2 regions of the Priestia sp. YIM B13491 genome follow, and region 2 is predicted to be linked to the other one. Evidence: riboswitches for the same ligand, from Rfam matches in the RefSeq annotation. Region 2 holds a riboswitch; the other holds the start of a gene.
What was found. A riboswitch is a leader RNA that binds a small molecule or an ion and turns the genes downstream of it on or off. The one in region 2 is predicted to bind cyclic di-AMP.
Positions count from the first base shown of each region.

Region 1: it holds a riboswitch for cyclic di-AMP, as region 2 does, so the genes downstream of both, ACFX4E_RS04995 (potassium channel family protein) here and ACFX4E_RS04315 (dicarboxylate/amino acid:cation symporter) in region 2, are expected to answer to the same signal.

Region 1 is NZ_JBHZOR010000001.1:972,291-981,487, forward strand. It holds gene cuyA (D-cysteate sulfo-lyase) at 1-237, shown strand, start outside; gene ACFX4E_RS04965 (sensor histidine kinase) at 273-1,622, opposite strand; gene ACFX4E_RS04970 (response regulator transcription factor) at 1,619-2,290, opposite strand; gene ACFX4E_RS04975 (S1C family serine protease) at 2,513-3,787, shown strand; gene ACFX4E_RS04980 (peptidyl-prolyl cis-trans isomerase) at 3,784-4,686, shown strand; gene ACFX4E_RS04985 (Lrp/AsnC family transcriptional regulator) at 4,961-5,416, opposite strand; gene ACFX4E_RS04990 (carboxymuconolactone decarboxylase family protein) at 5,537-5,995, shown strand; cyclic di-AMP (ydaO/yuaA leader) riboswitch at 6,111-6,255, shown strand; gene ACFX4E_RS04995 (potassium channel family protein) at 6,380-7,039, shown strand; gene ACFX4E_RS05000 (TrkH family potassium uptake protein) at 7,043-8,362, shown strand; gene ACFX4E_RS05005 (YjcZ family sporulation protein) at 8,689-8,769, shown strand; gene ACFX4E_RS05010 (YjcZ family sporulation protein) at 8,958-9,044, opposite strand.
Region 2 is NZ_JBHZOR010000001.1:849,773-858,969, forward strand. It holds gene ACFX4E_RS04310 (NAD(P)/FAD-dependent oxidoreductase) at 1-1,130, shown strand, start outside; cyclic di-AMP (ydaO/yuaA leader) riboswitch at 1,735-1,889, shown strand; gene ACFX4E_RS04315 (dicarboxylate/amino acid:cation symporter) at 2,070-3,305, shown strand; gene ACFX4E_RS04320 (aspartate aminotransferase family protein) at 3,414-4,763, shown strand; gene ACFX4E_RS04325 (CoA transferase subunit A) at 4,764-5,465, shown strand; gene ACFX4E_RS04330 (3-oxoacid CoA-transferase subunit B) at 5,450-6,112, shown strand; gene ACFX4E_RS04335 (peptidase) at 6,126-7,391, shown strand; gene ablB (putative beta-lysine N-acetyltransferase) at 7,418-8,266, shown strand; gene kamA (lysine 2,3-aminomutase) at 8,334-9,197, shown strand, end outside.

The DNA of each region.
Region 1 (9,197 bases), 120 kb from region 2:
TGTATGGATGAATACGTAGGTCCAGGGTATGCTGTTCCAACAGAAGAGATGGTGGAAGCAGTCAAACTTGTGGCCAGTACGGAAGGGATTTTATTGGATCCTGTGTATACGGGAAAAGCGATGGCTGGTCTGATTGATTTAATTCGAAAAGGTTACTTTAATAAGGATGAAAATGTGGTGTTCGTCCACTCAGGCGGTTCACCGGCTCTTTATGCCTATACCTCAATTTTTTCATAAAAAAGCAAGGGATTCGACTCCCTTGCTTTTTTAGTTTATATAGGAATAGTAAGTGAAAACGTTACTCCAGTGTCTGTATTTTCAGCCGTAATCGCTCCATCGTGCATCGTCACAATACGCTTTACGATACTTAAGCCGATACCGAATTCACCGTTTGCTCCTTTTTTAAACGGTTCAAACAAGTGTTGAAGCACGCTTTGATCAATGGGCGGACCATCGTTGCTGATTGTACATTGAACGTTCGTTTGGTGTTTAGCAAGTGAAAGTGAAACCTTCGTCTCGGCATAGCGCAGCTGGTTGTCGAGTACATTTTCAAGAACTTTTGTCCACAGCTCTTTGTCTCCTTTAATCGTTGCGTTTGCGTCGTCAAATTCCCACTGTATTTCAGGGCGCCTCCACCGCAAGCGATCCACTACTTCATGAAGTAGTGCAGTAAAATTAAAGTCATCTTGTGCAAGCTGATGAGTGGACATATAGTCAAGCTTGGTTAAGTAAAGCAAATCGCGGATTTTTTTCTCGAGATTTTTGGATTCATCTTCAATAACTTTTACCGTTTGCGATAAATCACCTTTTGGATAAATGCCGTCTTGAATCGACTGAGCGTAGCTTTGAATCACCATAACCGGTGTTTTTAAATCATGTGAAATATTTTGAAGGAGCGTTTGCTGTGCTTCATCTTTAGATACGAGCCTTTTGCGCATTTGCTCGATGGATGCGCCTAGCTTGCCAATTTCATCTGAACGGTTCACTGTAACGGGCTCATGCCAATTTTGTTCGGCAATTTTTTTCACATCTTTTTCAAGCGATACAAGCGGCTTGCTTAAATATCTTGATAGCCAAATAGATGGAAGCCAGCTGAATAGAAATACAATTGAAATTACAAGAAGCAGCTGTTTAAATAGAGTAGAAGTGAGCGCGTTGCGATACGTATCCCACGAAAATGAAAGTAAAAAAGCAGGCTGTCCGTTTACACTTACTTTTCGTATTACATAAAAAAGCGTCCGGTTGCCAAGATCTTTTTCATAGCGAGCGACGATTTTTTGCTGATTGATTGCATCTTCCTGTGCTTTTCTCAAAAAGTCTTGAGGCAACACCCGTGATGAAAAATAAGAGATATCCGCATGTTCAGGCAATAAAATATGATCCACGGTTCGATTGCCAAGTGTTGGTTCACTGTCTTCATTGCTAAAGTAGTATTCACCTGAGCGGCTTGGCAGGCCGTATTCTTTTAAAATATGCTGTTCATTTTCAATAGTGGTATAAATTTCATTCGTGAAGAACTGCCTGAGCGTCGTTGGGAATAAAATAGCGAGCAAAATTGAAATAAGCAGTAAAATACCGGAGATGACGAGCCAAATTTGAAATGCAAGCGACTTGTTTTTCATGCTTTCATCATCCGGTATCCATATCCGTAAATCGTTTCAATTCGTGCTTGCGGCATTTTTTTACGCACGCGCCTTACTAAATCATCCACCACTCGGTCTGTGCCAAAATAATCTTCTCCCCAAATGAGATTCAGCAGCTGCTCCCGTGAAAAAGCCTGTCCAAGGTCTTTTGAGATAGTGACAAGAAAATCAAATTCTTTAGACGTTAAATCAATCGGCTTTCCATCTTCACTGACTGTACGGGTATGTAAATCGATCTCATAAGGAGTCAGCGTAATGGTATCGGTTTTCTTTTGATTGGAACCATATACGCGGTTTAGCAGTTTGTTTGCTCGAATAACTAGTTCACGAGGCAAAAAAGGCTTTGATAAATAGTCGTCGCTGCCCATTTCAAGCCCAAGAACCCGGTCAATATCGGCATCGCGGGCTGAGATAAAAATAACAGGCACTTGCGGCGTTTGCTGCTTGATTTCGCGAATGAGCTGATACCCGTCAATGTCAGGCAGCATAATATCTAAAATCCACAGATGCGGAGGAGTTGCAATCATTTCTTTGGCTTCCGTGCCGTTAAAAAATGAGCGAACGTCCCAGCCTTCTTTTTGAAGGTAAAGGGTTAAAACTTCGTTTAAATTTTGTTCATCCTCTACTAAATATAGTGTAAAGCTCAAATTTGACACCTTCCTCTGAATATATGAAAATTAAGGTAAATAAAGCATATTGCGCCATCTATGCGCGTGTCTTTAAAGGTCTATGTACCCGCTATTATACTACGTGTTTGCTGTTATAAAGAAATTTTTCACAATTTCACACATTGTTTTGATACTTATCCCAAACTTTTATTTTATAGTATAGATAACATAAAATTTGCTACGTTAAAAGGAGTGTTTTTCATGGATCCACGTGATTATGAAAGAGAGCAAGAACGAAAAGAAGAATACGAAAATCGCCAGCAGCGCTACGATCAGTATCAGCCTGCGTCATCATCACAGCCTCCAAGAAGACGCTTATTTCCAGTGATTGCATCTTCTATCGCCGGAGCAGTACTTGGAGGAGGAATTGTGTTATACGGTGCTCCCCAGCTGGGGTTAATGGATTCAGCTGATACGCAAACAGCGAATCAAACAACGCAGACTCAAACGGCAACAACAACGAGCACAACGCCTCGAACAGTAAGCACAACCGTCAATCAGTCAGATCTTGTTTCAGTTGTAAATAAAGTATCAGCTGCTGTTGTAGGCGTGAACAATATTCAGCAGCAAACAAATCCATTTTCTGGAGATACCCAAACGCAAGAAGCAGGAACGGGTTCCGGTGTTATTTTCAAAAAAGAAAATGGAAAAGCATACGTTGTGACCAATAACCACGTTATTGACGGCGCAAGCGAAGTAGAAGTGTCACTTTCAAACGGACAAAAAGAAAAAGCTAAAATTGTCGGAGCTGACGCGCTAACGGATTTAGCGGTGCTTGAGATGTCTGACAAAAATGTTGAACAAGTGGCGAAGTTCGGGAAATCATCGGATTTAGTAGCGGGTGAAACGGTGCTTGCAATCGGAAATCCTCTTGGTGAACAATTTTCTCGTACGGTCACACAAGGTATTGTGAGCGCAGCAAAACGCTCTGTCCCTATTTCAGAAAATTGGAACGTAGATGCAATTCAAACGGATGCGGCGATTAATCCAGGAAACAGCGGCGGTGCACTTATCAATTCTTCCGGTGAAGTAGTCGGCATCAACAGTATGAAAATTTCAGAAGACAATGTAGAAGGCATCGGCTTTGCTCTTCCAAGTGATGAAGTGCAGCCGACGATTGAACAGCTGATGAAAAACGGAAAAATAACGCGTCCATATATGGGGGTAGGTCTTCAAGATGTAGGTCAGCTTTCAGCTGCAACAAAACAAAACCAGCTAGGCCTAACCAGCGATACGTCTGAAGGAGTTGTCGTAACGACGGTTGAACCATTCTCTTCTGCTTCTGATGCAGGTTTACAATCAAAAGACGTGATTGTTGCCATCGATGGAAATGAAGTCAAAACATCCAGTGATTTACGTCAATATCTATACACAAAACGCAAAGTAGGAGACACGGTAAAATTAGACGTGTATCGAAATGGAAAAAAACAAACTATTTCTCTGAAGCTTTCAGAGCAGCAGGATAACAATGGATGAGTTCAACACCGTTAAAGCTGCTGCTAGCAGTATTAACAGCGTTCGGATTTTTAACCGGCTGCGGAGGGAAGCATTCAAACACGATGTTTCCTTCTGTAGAAATTAGTCAGCTATCTTCTACCAAAGAACTGGCAGCGTATGAGGGAGGCAAGGTGACAGGAGCTGAATTCAACCGTTTTTTAGCCGTTGAAGGGTTCTTAAATCCAGATGCTCCGCTAAATGATACAAGCTACCGCAAAGAGTTATTGCGGCAGCTTGTTATGCAAAAAATCTTAATTTCGCATCTAAAGACAAGCGATAAAGTACAAAAACAAGTCGAGGATATGTGGAAGCAAATTAAACGCTCATATGACCAGGATACAAGAAAACAAGGTTATGAAGTGTTAAATATTCGTTCCAGTGATGTAACCAACCAGCTAACGAATCAGTTTAAATTAGAAGAATATTTCCGTAAACAAATTACGTCTGATGAACTAACTGCTTACTATAAACGTATTGAAAACGATCTAACGCGTGTAGCTTTTACGCAGCTGGCTTTTTCCACTTTACATGATGCCTCTGCCGCTGCGGCTGAACTGCAAAAGGGAATATCCCTTCAAGACGTTCAAAAAAAATATGCTGATGTCCAGACAATCAGCAAAATAGAGAATGCTGGTAATCTAAAGCTTTCAAGTCTATCTCCCTCTTTTATAGATGTTTTAAAAAAACAGCACATCGGAGAGAGTAGTGAGCCCATTAAAATGGGTAAAGTCTATTACATTTTTATTTTAAAACAAAAAGATAAAAAAACGGAATCAGAAGTCAAAGAAGAAATGATGAAAGAACTTGTTTTGAATCATATCAACCGCTATATCCAGGATGAACTGCCAAGGTTTCACGTGACGTTCAACCTTAGGTAGTTCCCTTTTATATAGATTGATTGTTTTCAAAAAACAAGCAGGTAAAAGAGCTTTCTATTAATAGAGAGCTCTTTTACATTTTTAAGTAGACAGAAATGTCGGCACCTGATAAAATGAAGTTGTAAAACTTTCATTATTCGGAAAATTTATACCCTCCAGCTTTGGAGGGTTATTTTTTATGCTGTTGGACGAACAAAAGAGCTTGGGACAAAAGTAGTTTAGTGGAAAGAAGATCCGAACGATGAATCGTTCGGATTTTTTCGTTACGTTTCAATCACTTTTCATCTTTTAAATGACTCAATAACGCAGGAGCCATCTCTACGTGAGAAAGGGCGATGTGTGAAATCGTTTTGGCATAAGGTGTAATTTCGTTAATAAATTGTTCGAGTACGTGCAGGTGAGGAAGCTGAAGCTTTGTAATAAAGCAGGCTTGCCCGGCGATGCGTTCACAGAATAAAGCGTAGGGATAATGAGAAATAAATCGTTTAAAACGCTCGTGCTCGCCGTTTTTCATCGTTACTTCAATAAAACACGACACGGGCAGGTGCAGCTTTTCATAATCAATATCAATCGTATACCCTTTTATAACACCAAAGCTCTCTAGCTGCCTTACTCGCTCTGCCACCGAAGGAGGAGACAAGTTAATTTGTTTTCCTAGCTCTCGTAAGGAAAGGCGGCTGTTTTGCTGCAGCGCCTGCAAAATCGATAAATCAATTTCATCAATTTTCAATTGAAAACCTTCTTTCTCATTAACGTTTCATTTGATTAGTAATAGTAGATAAAATGTTTTATATGTAATCTGAAATTTCCATTTTTCTTACTATAATAATTAAAAAGGAGTGAGTAAAAAATGGCAAGAGTTTTGTTAGCAAACGAAGAGGGAACAAATTTTGAAAAAGCATTGAATTTAATTCCGCATGTAAAAAGATTGTATGATGAACTTTACAACACGCTTTGGAACAGCGATATAGTAGAGAGAGAGACTAAGGAAAAAATAAGGCTTTATCTAGCAGGTGTTAACGGCTGTGAGACATGTATGAGCATGTCATATGTAGGCGATGAGACGCTTAATCAAAAAGTGTTAAGAGAAAAAGAGCTGGAAGAAAAAGATCGACTGCTGTTTCGATTTATTGATGTATACCGAGTGCGTCCAAGGGAGTTGACCGATGCTGATATGGATCAATTAAAGAAATTTTACAGTGATACGCAGCTGTTAGAGCTTTTAGCTGTTATTAATTTATTTGATCAATTTCACAAAATGATTGTCAGTTTAGATTTATATGATTTTTGCAGCTTGCAGGGCAAGTGAGGTCTTCCCTAAAAATATCTTGACAGACAAAATTCACAGGAGTAAGATAGCTTTCGTGAAGTGAAACGTATCATGAATCGAATCGATTATTCTAAAAAATAGATCATAGACATTTGAATAAAAATCGCTTAATCCATTACGGAGCGGAGGACCCATTATTTACGCACATATTGTGCTTCGGGGTGAATCCTTAAAAAGGTAGGGTTACTCTTAAAACCCGAACCCGACAGCTAACTTCGCAAGCGTTTTGAGGGGGAAGAGTGTGAAAAAACACAGGAGCCTTCCTGTGTTTTTTTGCGCTTTTTTTAAGAAAAAGATGTAATTTTTTAGAAAAAGTATAAGCTAAGAGAACACACAGCAGTTGAAGAAAGGAATAAATACATTATGAAAAAACAGTTTGCTGTATTGGGATTAGGTCGTTTTGGAGGCAGTTTGGTTGAAGAGTTTGCTAATCTGGATGTGGATGTGCTCGCTATTGACCGCAATCAGGAGGTAGTAAATAAATTTAGCAACTCAGCTACATATGTTGTGCAAGCAAACGCGATTGATGAAGCTAGCTTAAAGGGGCTAGGTATTCGCAATGTTGATCATGCTCTTATTTCGTTTGGGGATGATATCGAAGCAAGCGTTCTCGCAACGATGCTTTTAAAAGATATGGGCGTTAAGCAAGTATGGGTAAAAGCAGTGAATATGTATCATCAAAAAGTGCTGGAGAAAATAGGAGCAGACAAAGTCATTCATCCTGAGCGTGATATTGCTAAACGTATTGCTCATCACGTAGTGTCAGAAAAAATCATTGATTACATTGAATTATCAAAGGATTATAGTATTGTCGAAATTGTCGCCTCTAAGAAACTTCATAATAAAACGCTGTTTGATTTAAACATTCGTGCCAAGTACGGCTGCAACATTATCGGCTTTCAGCGAAAAGACGGGGAAATGGTGATTTCGCCTACCGCGCATGAAATAATTGAACAAGGAGATATGCTTATTGTTATCGGACATAACCGCGATTTGAACCGTTTTGAAGAAGAAGGAGTTTAACTCATGAAAAAACAAATCATTAAACTCACCCCTCCGCAGCTGCTTGTCTCCATTTTTGGCGGAGGAATTATTATGGGTGCTCTTCTATTGATGATGCCTTTTTCTACTACTGAGCCAATCCGATGGGTAGACGCCCTTTTTACATCTACTTCCGCTATGACAGTGACCGGCTTAGCCGTCGTAGATACAGGTACGCGTTTTACCGTCATCGGTCAAACGATCATTATGCTGTTAATTCAAATAGGCGGTCTTGGCATTATGTCATTTGCCGTGTTGATTTTTATGATGCTAGGTAAAAAAATTGGATTTAAAGAGCGTATGCTCGTTCAGCAGGCATTAAATCAAACAAGCGTCGGCGGAGTTGTCCTGCTAGTTAAAAGGCTGTTTATCTTTTCATTTTTAATTGAGTTTATTGCACTTATTTTTTTAGCGATACGCTGGGTTCCGGAATTCGGATGGTCTAAGGGGCTGTTCTTTAGCTTGTTTCATTCAATTTCAGCTTTTAATAACGCAGGGTTTGGACTACTGTCTGATAACTTAGTACAGTATGTTGGAGATCCTATTATTAACATAACGATTTCTTTTTTGTTCATCATTGGCGGGTTAGGGTTTACCGTTCTTGCTGATATGTGGGTGAAAAAATCGTATAAAAAACTAACGTTGCATTCAAAAATTATGATTATCAGCACGTTTGCGATTAATGTGATTGCCATGCTTTTTATTTTTTTCTTAGAGTACAGCAATTCGCATACGCTCGGAAATTTATCATTAGGAGACAAAGTATGGGCTTCTTATTTTCAAGCAGTAACGACAAGAACCGCTGGATTTAATACAATTGATTTAGCTCACCTGCATGATGCAACGGTCTTTTTAATGGTCTTATTAATGTTTATTGGTGCAGGAAGTGCGTCAACAGGAGGCGGTATTAAACTAACAACGTTTGTGGTGATTGTTTTTTCTGTATGGGCATTTTTACGAAGCCGGGAAGATATTGTGCTGTTAAAGAGACGACTTCTTCCTCTTCACGTGTTTAAGGCACTAGCCATCACGATGATTTCAATTATGTTTGTATTTGGGGCCATTTTCCTGTTAAATATTTCGGAAAACCTTCCGTTTGTAAAAATTATGTTTGAAGTTGTTTCAGCGTTTGGAACAGTAGGTTTATCAATGGGAGCAACTCCTGAACTTTCGTACTTTGGACGCGTAATTATTATCTTTATCATGTTTTTAGGAAAAGTGGGGCCATTAACGCTTGCGTTTTCATTATCTAAGCAAAAGCGCGAAGCTGTTCGTTATCCAAATGAAGATATAATGCTAGGGTAGAAAAATCGCCTTCGATAAGGCGATTTTTTTATATTATTTATACGTTCAAGACATATAAGAGGTTACGCACAAAACAGTTGCGATGAATAAAAAGAAGGCAAAGACAAGAACAATGGGCAATTTGGAATGTCGGCGCATTAAAGGTCCCCCTTTTTTATAGTAAAAAATCTCTTACTATATATAACGAAAGAAACAAAAATATGATTCACTTTTTTTGGCGGAATTTGAAGGTTTTTCTCATTGGAAAAATCCGCACCCCTGTCCTAAACATTTTGCCAAGCTGTTGCATACACTAAAAGCAGATAATAGGAAGTGAGGGATGGTACGTGGGAAAACAAAATTTTGCGTTAATCGTTGTGTTATTTGTTTTACTTGTTATTGTAGGTGCGTCTGGCTTTCGCTTTTAAACGTTAACTTTATTTACGCATAGCCCCCGTCAAAAAGGGCATACTAGGCGGAAGTAAAAACCAAAAATTTCTTCAATATTGCCGAACAATGAGTTCCTCTACTCATTCATCTAATCGGTATGTAGCCATGCGAAAGCATGGTTTTTTTTTGAAATAAGAGGATGAATGATGTTCATCCCCTCTAGAAATTAGTAGTAGCAAGAACACCCTACGATTACTAATAGAATAAATAAAACAACGATAAATGAAAAACCAAAACCGCCTTTTGCGCCCATATGTGTAACCTCCTTTAGTAAAAGTCTCTATATCCTATGTACTAATTGGGTTAAGTGATTGAGAAATTTGCCTATTTTTTAACGGTAACGATCTTTTGAGAAGAATGAAGAACACTTACTTTTTTCATTTGTGCAGAAATCCTTTATGATAAA
Region 2 (9,197 bases):
ACGTGGATGAAATTAATTTAAAACACGGAGCAACCGATACGATTACGGATCCGTTAACTGATAAAGTTCGTGAAATTGAAAAACGCGGATACGCAGCAGGATTAAAGCTATTGCGTGCCCAAGTGCGTCATTTAGGAACAGAGCAAAATTTAGAAATTTTAAAAAGCATTTATGAATACTTAAAAGAAAAAATTGATATGCAGTATAAAACGGAAGTAGCCGATTTAATAACAGAAAAAGAAGATGGTCAGCATATCGTGCGCGGTATTGAATTGAAAAATGGTGAAAGAATTACGGCTGATAAAGTGGTGGTTTCACCAGGTCGAGACGGCTCGAAGTGGATGAGCGACTTACTAAAAAAACGTCGTTTAAAAATGATTAACAATCAAGTGGACATCGGCGTTCGAGTAGAAACATCCAACGTTGTTATGGAAGAAATCAACAAGCACTTGTACGAAGGGAAATTCATTTACAATACGTCCGTAGGTACAAGAGTTAGAACGTTTTGCAGCAATCCTTCAGGACATGTGGTAGTAGAGAATCATTCAGGTATTATGTTAGCAAATGGACACGCATACAAAGATCCGAAGCTTGGAAGTCAAAATACGAACTTTGCGCTGCTTGTTTCTCATAAATTTTCGGATCCATTTGATCAGCCGAACGAATATGCGCACGAAGTATCAAGATTAGCTAATATGCTGTCAAACGGGGGCTTAGTTGTTCAAAAGTATGGAGATATTTTAAAGGGCCGTCGTTCAACAGCGACTCGAATTAAAGAGGGCTTTTTAGAACCAACGTTAAAAGAAGCTGTACCGGGTGACTTAGGCTTAGTGCTTCCTTACAATACGATGAAAAGCTTAATTGAAATGACAGAAGCACTGGATCATGTAACGCCTGGGTTAGCATCTGAACATACGCTGTTTTACGGTGTGGAAGCGAAATTTTACTCAGCCCGTCCGAAGTTAAATGATAAGTTTGAAACTGAAATTTCCGGTTTATACGTGGGAGGAGACGGAGCTGGTATTACGCGAGGACTTGCGCAGGCAAGTGCGTGCGGTGTGTGGGTAGCGCGTGACATTGTTGAAAAATTAAAGAATCGCAAAGCAAGTTCTGAACCTGTTACTGTATAAAAAAAGAGGCCGTCACGGCCTCTTTTTTTATATGTGTTAAATAACGAAAGCGAATAAGTAAAAAGTAAAGAACTTATACCCCTCCAACTCCGATAGTTTTATATGATAATTACTCGCTCCTTTTTTAAAAGGTATTAGGGGATCCATATTTCTATCGTGAGCAGAATTAAATAGAATAAGGCGAATTGACAATGTCCATTTATTTCTATCAACAAATTCAGTAAAATTTTAGAGAATTTATATCAAGCAATACAAGGATAAAATCAACAGTTGGAAAGAGTTATTTTTTTGTTGAGTAAAATATTTATGAAAGCAGTAAAGTACGCGGATGTTAGAATAATTATGCAAATTTATGAATGTAATTTAATGAAAAGAAAGTTCACTTTACAAACTATTTTTTGAATTAATTTTTTATCTATTAGATTTTAAGTCTTGTTAAATAACTGTTTGTGGTTTATTGAAATATGATGTAAATATTTTAAAATATAACAATGCTCAACTTTTTATGATAAAACCCTGCATTATTTTTGAATAAAAACTTGACAGAAACATATAAAATGAATTTTAATTAAAGTAAGAATTATTATCATGCAAAAATATTAAAGAAAATTATTTGCTTAATCTCTTTTGTTTTATAAGAGAACGGGGGACCCATATTTGTGCGTAGTGTACTTGGGGTGAATCTTGAATAAATCAAGTAGGGTAACTCACGTACCCGAATCCGACAGCTAACTCCGTAAGCATTCAGTGAGGGAATAACAGGTCTATGAAACCATGATATTCTCATGGTTTTTTGTATAGATAAAAATATTCCTAAACTATTAATCTGAAAATTTTTAATATATTGTATATTTTGAGTGTTATCGCTCTCAATGCATGGTAAAATAAGTATGGTAGTTAGAATCATTCTAATATAATTTATTTACGGGAGGTAAATCTATGAAGCTATCGACAAAGATTATTATCGCGCTAATTGCTGGTGCTGTTGTGGGAGTGTTGATCAATGCTTTTGCTCCAAGTGCTTTTGCTCCGCTGGACAAGTACTTGTTTACACCGCTTGGCCAAATTTTCTTAAGCTTAATTAAAATGCTTGTTGTACCAATTGTGTTTTTCTCTATCACGTTAGGTGTAGCAGGTTTAGGAGATCCTAAAAAACTAGGAAGAATCGGGGCTAAAACAGTTTCCTACTTCCTAGTTACAACAACCGTTGCTATTATTATTGGTTTAATTTTAGCGTATGCAATTAAACCGGGTACGTTTGGATCTTTTGATACAAAAAACGCTTCTTTTGAAGCCGAAAAAGCACCGCCGGTTGGAGAGACATTCTTAAATATGATTCCAGTCAACCCAATCCAAGCGATGGCTGAAGGGAATATGCTTCAACTTATCGTTTTCTCTATCTTTATCGGTTTTGGTATTACGATGCTTGGAAATAAAACAAAAGGGCTTTACAATTTACTTGAGCAAGGCAATGAATTGATGATGTATCTTGTAAATCTAGTGATGAAGTTTGCTCCTTACGGAACATTTGGACTTCTTGCAACCGCGGTTGGAAGTCAAGGCTGGGAGGCAATTAAAGCGATGGGGCTGTACATGATTGTAGTCGTGCTCGCACTGTTTATCCATTCGATTGTAACATATGGAGGATCAGTCGCTCTTATGGCGAGACGTAACCCTATTGAATTTTTTAAAGGTTTTGCTCCTGCGATGACAGTTGGATTCAGTACATCAAGCAGTAATGCAACGCTTCCGATTTCAATGAATGTGGCTCAAAAAAACCTTCGTGTCCCGGAGTCCATCAGCAGTTTTGTTCAGCCGTTAGGTGCTACCATTAACATGGACGGGACGGCAATTATGCAAGGTGTAGCGACTATTTTTATTGCACAAGTATACGGCGTTGACCTGTCGCTGGGTGCTCTTGTGACGGTTGTATTGACAGCGGTGCTTGCTAGTATTGGTACAGCAGGTGTGCCGGGAGTTGGTCTCATTATGCTAGCAATGGTATTGAGTTCGGTTGGCTTGCCTGTAGCAGGTATCGGATTGATTATTGGAATTGATCGCTTGCTTGACATGCTTCGTACATCTGTAAATATTACGGGAGACGCTGCGTGTGCCGTTATTGTGGCTGAGTCAGAAGCAAAGCGTATCGATAAATCTGTAACGCAATCAGCTTAATAAGCGTAAAAGCTCTAGCTATATGCTAGGGCTTTTTTTATTGGCAAGAAACTCTTCGTTTCAGCATACAGTTTAATAAGAGTGTATGTTTGAAAGGAGAGTGCGGAAATGAATAAAACTCATGTAATAAAGCCGCTGCTCGACGACGACTACCCAGTTATTTCATATGGAAAAGGAATTTATTTGTACGACCAAGATGGAAAAAGGTACATAGATGCTTCGTCGGGGGCAGTTACAGCAAGTATCGGACACGGCGTAAAAGAAATTATTGATGCGATGACCGATCAGGCACAGAAAGTTGCGTTTGTATATCGGTCGCAGTTTACAAGTGATCCAACAGAAGCCTTAGCTAAGAAACTATGTGAATTAAGCAGCAATCATTTCCAGTGGAGCTTTTTTGTTAACAGCGGGACAGAAGCGACTGAAACGGCTATGAAAACGGCAATTCAGCATTTTCAAGAGCAAGGAAAGCCAACCAAAACAAAGGTTTTGTCACGCTGGATGAGCTATCACGGTATTACAATAGGAGCTCTGTCTATGTCAGGGCACGTTGGAAGACGAAAACGCTTTTCGTCTTTGCTTGAAGATTATCCTTCGGTTTCGCCTCCTTATTGCTATCGATGTCCGTTTCATCAAACCTATCCATCCTGTAATCTTGCTTGTGCACACGAATTGGAAACAGTTATCAAACGAACCGGCCCTGAACATATTGCTGCTTTTATTACCGAGCCCATTGTAGGAGCAGCCGGAGCAGCCCTTACACCTCCTCCTGGCTATTATGAAGTGATAAGAGAAATTTGTGATAAATATGATGTGTTATGGATTGCGGATGAAGTCATGACGGGAGTTGGGCGTACAGGCGTGATGTTTGCATATGAGCACTGGGGAGTTAAACCAGACATTATGACGCTTGGAAAAGGAGTGGGAGCAGGATATACACCAATAGCCGTTACGTTAGCTAGCAGCAAAACGATTGAACCTATTATGAACGGATCCAAATTAATTATGAGCGGACATACGCTAAGCGCTAATCCGCTGTCATCCGCTGTAGGGATAGCTGTTTTAAGCTATATTGAAAAGCATGATCTTGTTCAAGAAGCAGCGCTGAAAGGAGACTATTTAGTAGGGAAATTGAAGAAACTTCAGCTTCTTTACCCTATCATTGGGGACATACGTGGTAAAGGCTTATTAGTTGGTCTTGAGCTTGTGCAAAATCCAAAAACGAAGGAGCCTTTTTCATCCTCTGAAAATATGACGGCGCGCGTAATAAGTAAAGCCCAAAAAAATGGTCTTCTCCTTTATCCTTCGCAAGCAGGAACAGACGGAGTCGAGGGAGACGGTATTATTATTGCGCCACCATTTACGATTACTCATCGTCAACTTGATGAAGCGGTCGATCTGCTTTCGAAAACATTGCATGAAGTGCAAAATGAAAAACAGGGAAATGAGGTGGAATGAGTGACAAAGGTCGAAAACTCATTTCAAAAGATTACAACTGTGGAACAAGCGATCGAATACGTGGATCATGCTGCTACGCTGATGATAGGAGGGTTTGGAGGAGTAGGCAGCCCGCCTTCTCTCATTGACGGTCTTATTGAAAGCGGAAAATCAAATTTTACATTGATATGTAATGATTCAGGCTTTCCTCATATTGGTGCGGGAAAATTGGTAAGCCAAGGAAGAATTCAAAAGCTGATCGCTTCTCATATTGGATCGAACCCAGTGGCTGGAACGCTGATGACAGAAGAAAAGCTGAAAGTTGAGTTTTCTCCTCAAGGAACGCTTGCTGAACGGATTCGAGCGGGAGGAGTTGGACTCGGAGGAGTACTGATTGATGTAGGAATTGAAAATGACATTATTCAATTTGGAAAAGAAAAAGTGGAAGTAGACGGCAAGACATTTTTAGTTGAAAAACCACTCACAGCCGATGTAGCTTTTGTATATGCAAAAAAAGCAGATCCATTCGGCAACTTGCTTTATGATAAAAGCGCTCGAAACACTAATCCATTAATGGCTATGGCAGGTCGTATCACTATTGCTGAAGTGGATGAAATCGTTCCTCTTGGGGACATTGACCCAGAGAACGTGATGACGTCAGGTGTATTTGTGGATTATATTGTCCCTTCAAAAGGAGTGAATTGGAAATGGGTTTGGGAATAGATATTCGTCATCGTATTGCAAAACGTGCTGCGGCTGAAATCAAAAACGGCATGATTGTTAATTTAGGGATTGGCATTCCTTCTCTTATTCCTAATTATGTACCAAGCGCTGTTCATGTGATGTTTCATGCTGAAAACGGAATTTTAGGGTTAGGATCTTCGCCTCCTTTGGGTGAAGAAGATGAGAATGTCTGCAATGCAGCAGGCTATCCAACAACTACCGTTCAAGGGGCTTCATACTGTGATAGTGCTACAGCCTTCGCGATGATTCGAAAAGGATACGTCGATATGACCATTCTTGGCGCGTTAGAAGTGAGTGAAAAAGGGGATTTAGCTAATTGGATTGTGCCAGGTAGGCGAGTTCCTGGGATGGGAGGAGCGATGGAATTAGCTCAAAAAGCGAAAAAAGTCATTGTGCTAATGAATCATACGAGCAAGACAGGAGAACCGAAGCTGGTTAAGACGTGCTCTTTACCTCTGACTGCTTCGGGCTGCGTGGGATTAGTTATTACAGATCGGGCGGTTTTTAAAGTAGAAAAAGATGCGCTTCTTCTAACAGAGTTAATGTCTCCTTATACCGTAGAGGATATTTTGAGTTCAACAGAAGCGACAGTTCGCCTGAGTGATCAATTGATTACGATACCATAAGGAGGACCATTACATGAACATACAGCAATCTATTCATAACTGGATGACAGAGCATCGTCAAAGTGCAGTGCGTTTACTCAAGCGTTTCGTAGAAGAAGCAAGCGTACAAGGTTCTGAAAAGCATGCGCAGGCAATTGTCATTGAACGCCTTCGACAGCTGCAGTTAGATATTGATATATGGGAACCGGATGAAAAAATACTTCGCAGCCATGAAGCTTTTGCCTCCAACCGTTCTACTTTTCGAGATAGTCCGAATGTGGTAGGCGTGTTAAAAGGGAAAGGTGGAGGGAAATCCATTATTTTGAATGGGCACATTGATGTAGTACCACCCGGAGATCTTTCACAGTGGACGGAAGACCCTTATACGGCTGTTGTAAAAGATGGAAACTTATATGGACGCGGAGCAACGGATATGAAAGGAGGAAATGTGTCATTACTTTTAGCTATTCAAGCGTTGAAAGAGCTAGATATTTCACTAAAAGGAGATGTTATTTTTCAAAGCGTAGTAGAAGAGGAAAGCGGAGGTGCAGGAACACTTTCCTGTGTACTTAGAGGGTACAAAGCAGATGGTGCCATTATTCCAGAACCAACCAACATGAAGATCTTCCCTAAACAGCAAGGCTCCATGTGGTTTCGAGTCACCGTGCATGGAGTAGCAGCACATGGAGGTACTCGGTATGAAGGCGTGAGTGCGATTGAAAAAGCAGCTGTGGTGCTTAAACATATTGAGGGGCTTGAAAAAGAGAGAAACAGTCGAATTACCGATCCGCTCTATAATAAAATTCCCATTCCCGTGCCGATCAATATCGGAAATATACAAGGAGGAACGTGGCCTTCTTCAGTCGCTGATCAAGTAATATTAGAAGGCAGGATAGGAGTTGCTCCGCATGAGAAAATGAAAAATGTCAGAGCAGAAATGAAATCCTGGCTTGAACTTCTGCCTCAGTGTGATGAGTGGTTTGCTGAGCATCCTGTCGACTTGGAATGGTTTGGGGCCCACTGGCTTCCCGGTGAAATTGAATTAGAGCATCCGCTTATGACCTCTCTTTCGTCCTCTTTTTATCAAGTGAAACAGAATCAGCCGATCATTGAAGCATCTCCTTGGGGAACCGACGGAGGGATACTGTCACAAGTAGGGGATATTCCAACAGTTGTGTTTGGACCGGGAGTAACAGAAGTGGCCCACTTTCCGAATGAGTATATTTGTATTCAAACGATGCTTGACGCAGCAGAAATTATTGCTCTCACGGTAGCAGACTGGTGCAGTATTGCGGACTAAGCTAAAAAGGGAGAGGATACAAACAAATGGCGAAACAAGAAAATATTTGTCAACCAACCTTTGCTATGAATCTTTTTTTAGATGAATATAACGAACGTCTGAGAATAGATGATTACCGGGGAAATGTGAACGATATTTACAGCTATATATATAAAGAAATTGATAAGGCAACGTACGAAAAGTGGATTATAAAAGCACGTGCTGAACATCTGTTGGACTGGATGAGATTGGGACTTTCTTTAGAAGCAACTGTTCCCTACTATTTTAACGGAAGCGACGCGTATCTTTTATGCTACTATACGTCTCAATCCCGCCGAGACAGCGGGGAGACGTTAAAAGAAACAGAGCTGCTTCAAGATGTTTTGAATTTGCCGACATCTGATTATTCTCCTTTATCAAATCAACTGATCATGCGCCGAGCCATTTCATCTGACGCTAAACAACTTTCTCAGCTCTATCGTCAAATCTTCACAGTGTATCCTACTCCCCTCTACGAAGAAGAGTATCTCTCTAATTTGCTTCAAGAAGATAGTTTGTTTTATATCATAGTTGACAAGAACGATATCGTTAGCGCTGCTTCTGCTGAAATTGACTATGTCTATCACAATGCTGAACTAACGGATTGTGCGACTCTCCCTGCTTACCGAAAGTATGGATTCATGAAGCATTTATTAAGCGCACTAGAGGAGGAGCTAAAACAGCGGCATATTTTTTGTGCATACACAATAGCGAGAGCGCTTTCATTTGGAATGAATGCTGCTTTTCATCAGCTTGGGTATATCTATACGGGACGATTAACGAATAATTGTTACATTTATAAATCGTTAGAAGATATGAACGTATGGGTGAAGGATCTGTCAAAAAGTAAAGGGTGAGAAATAATTAACCAATTTATGGGCTGTAACATATAACAATAGTAAATCTTCATAAAGGAGCGATTGTATGTTATATGATTTATATAAGCCGTCCCGACATTGGAAAGATATTGAGTTATGGAAAGATGTTCCTGAAGAAAAATGGAATGACTGGATTTGGCAATTAACAAACACAATTCGAACGTTAGATGATTTAAAAAAGGTCATTAACTTAACTCCTGAAGAAGAAGAAGGAGTACGCATTTCAACCAAAACCATTCCGCTCAATATTACGCCTTACTATGCATCTTTGATGAATCCAGATGATCCTCGCTGCCCCGTCCGTATGCAGTCTGTTCCGGTTGGCAAAGAACTTCATAAAACAAAATATGATCTAGAAGATCCCCTAGATGAAGACGAAGATTCTCCAGTGCCAGGGTTGACTCATCGCTATCCTGATCGCGTTTTGTTCTTAGTCACCAATCAATGTTCCATGTACTGCAGGTACTGTACTCGAAGAAGGTTTTCAGGACAAATCGGAATGGGCGTTCCAAAAAAGCAGTTAGATGCTGCGATTGCTTATATCGCCAAAACACCTGAAGTACGAGATGTACTCATTTCAGGCGGTGATGGCTTGCTGATTAATGACAACATTTTAGAATATATTTTGAAGAATTTACGAGCTATTCCCCATGTGGAAATTATTCGGATTGGCACAAGAGCCCCCGTTGTGTTTCCGCAGCGAATAACAGAAAATTTATGTACCATTTTAAGGAAATATCATCCAGTATGGTTAAATACTCACTTTAATACATCCATTGAAATTACGGAAGAGACAAAAAAAGCATGTGAAATGCTTGTCGATGCAGGCGTTCCAGTTGGCAATCAAGCGGTTATTTTAGCTGGGATTAATGACAGCGTAGCTATCATGAAAAAGCTTATGCACGATTTA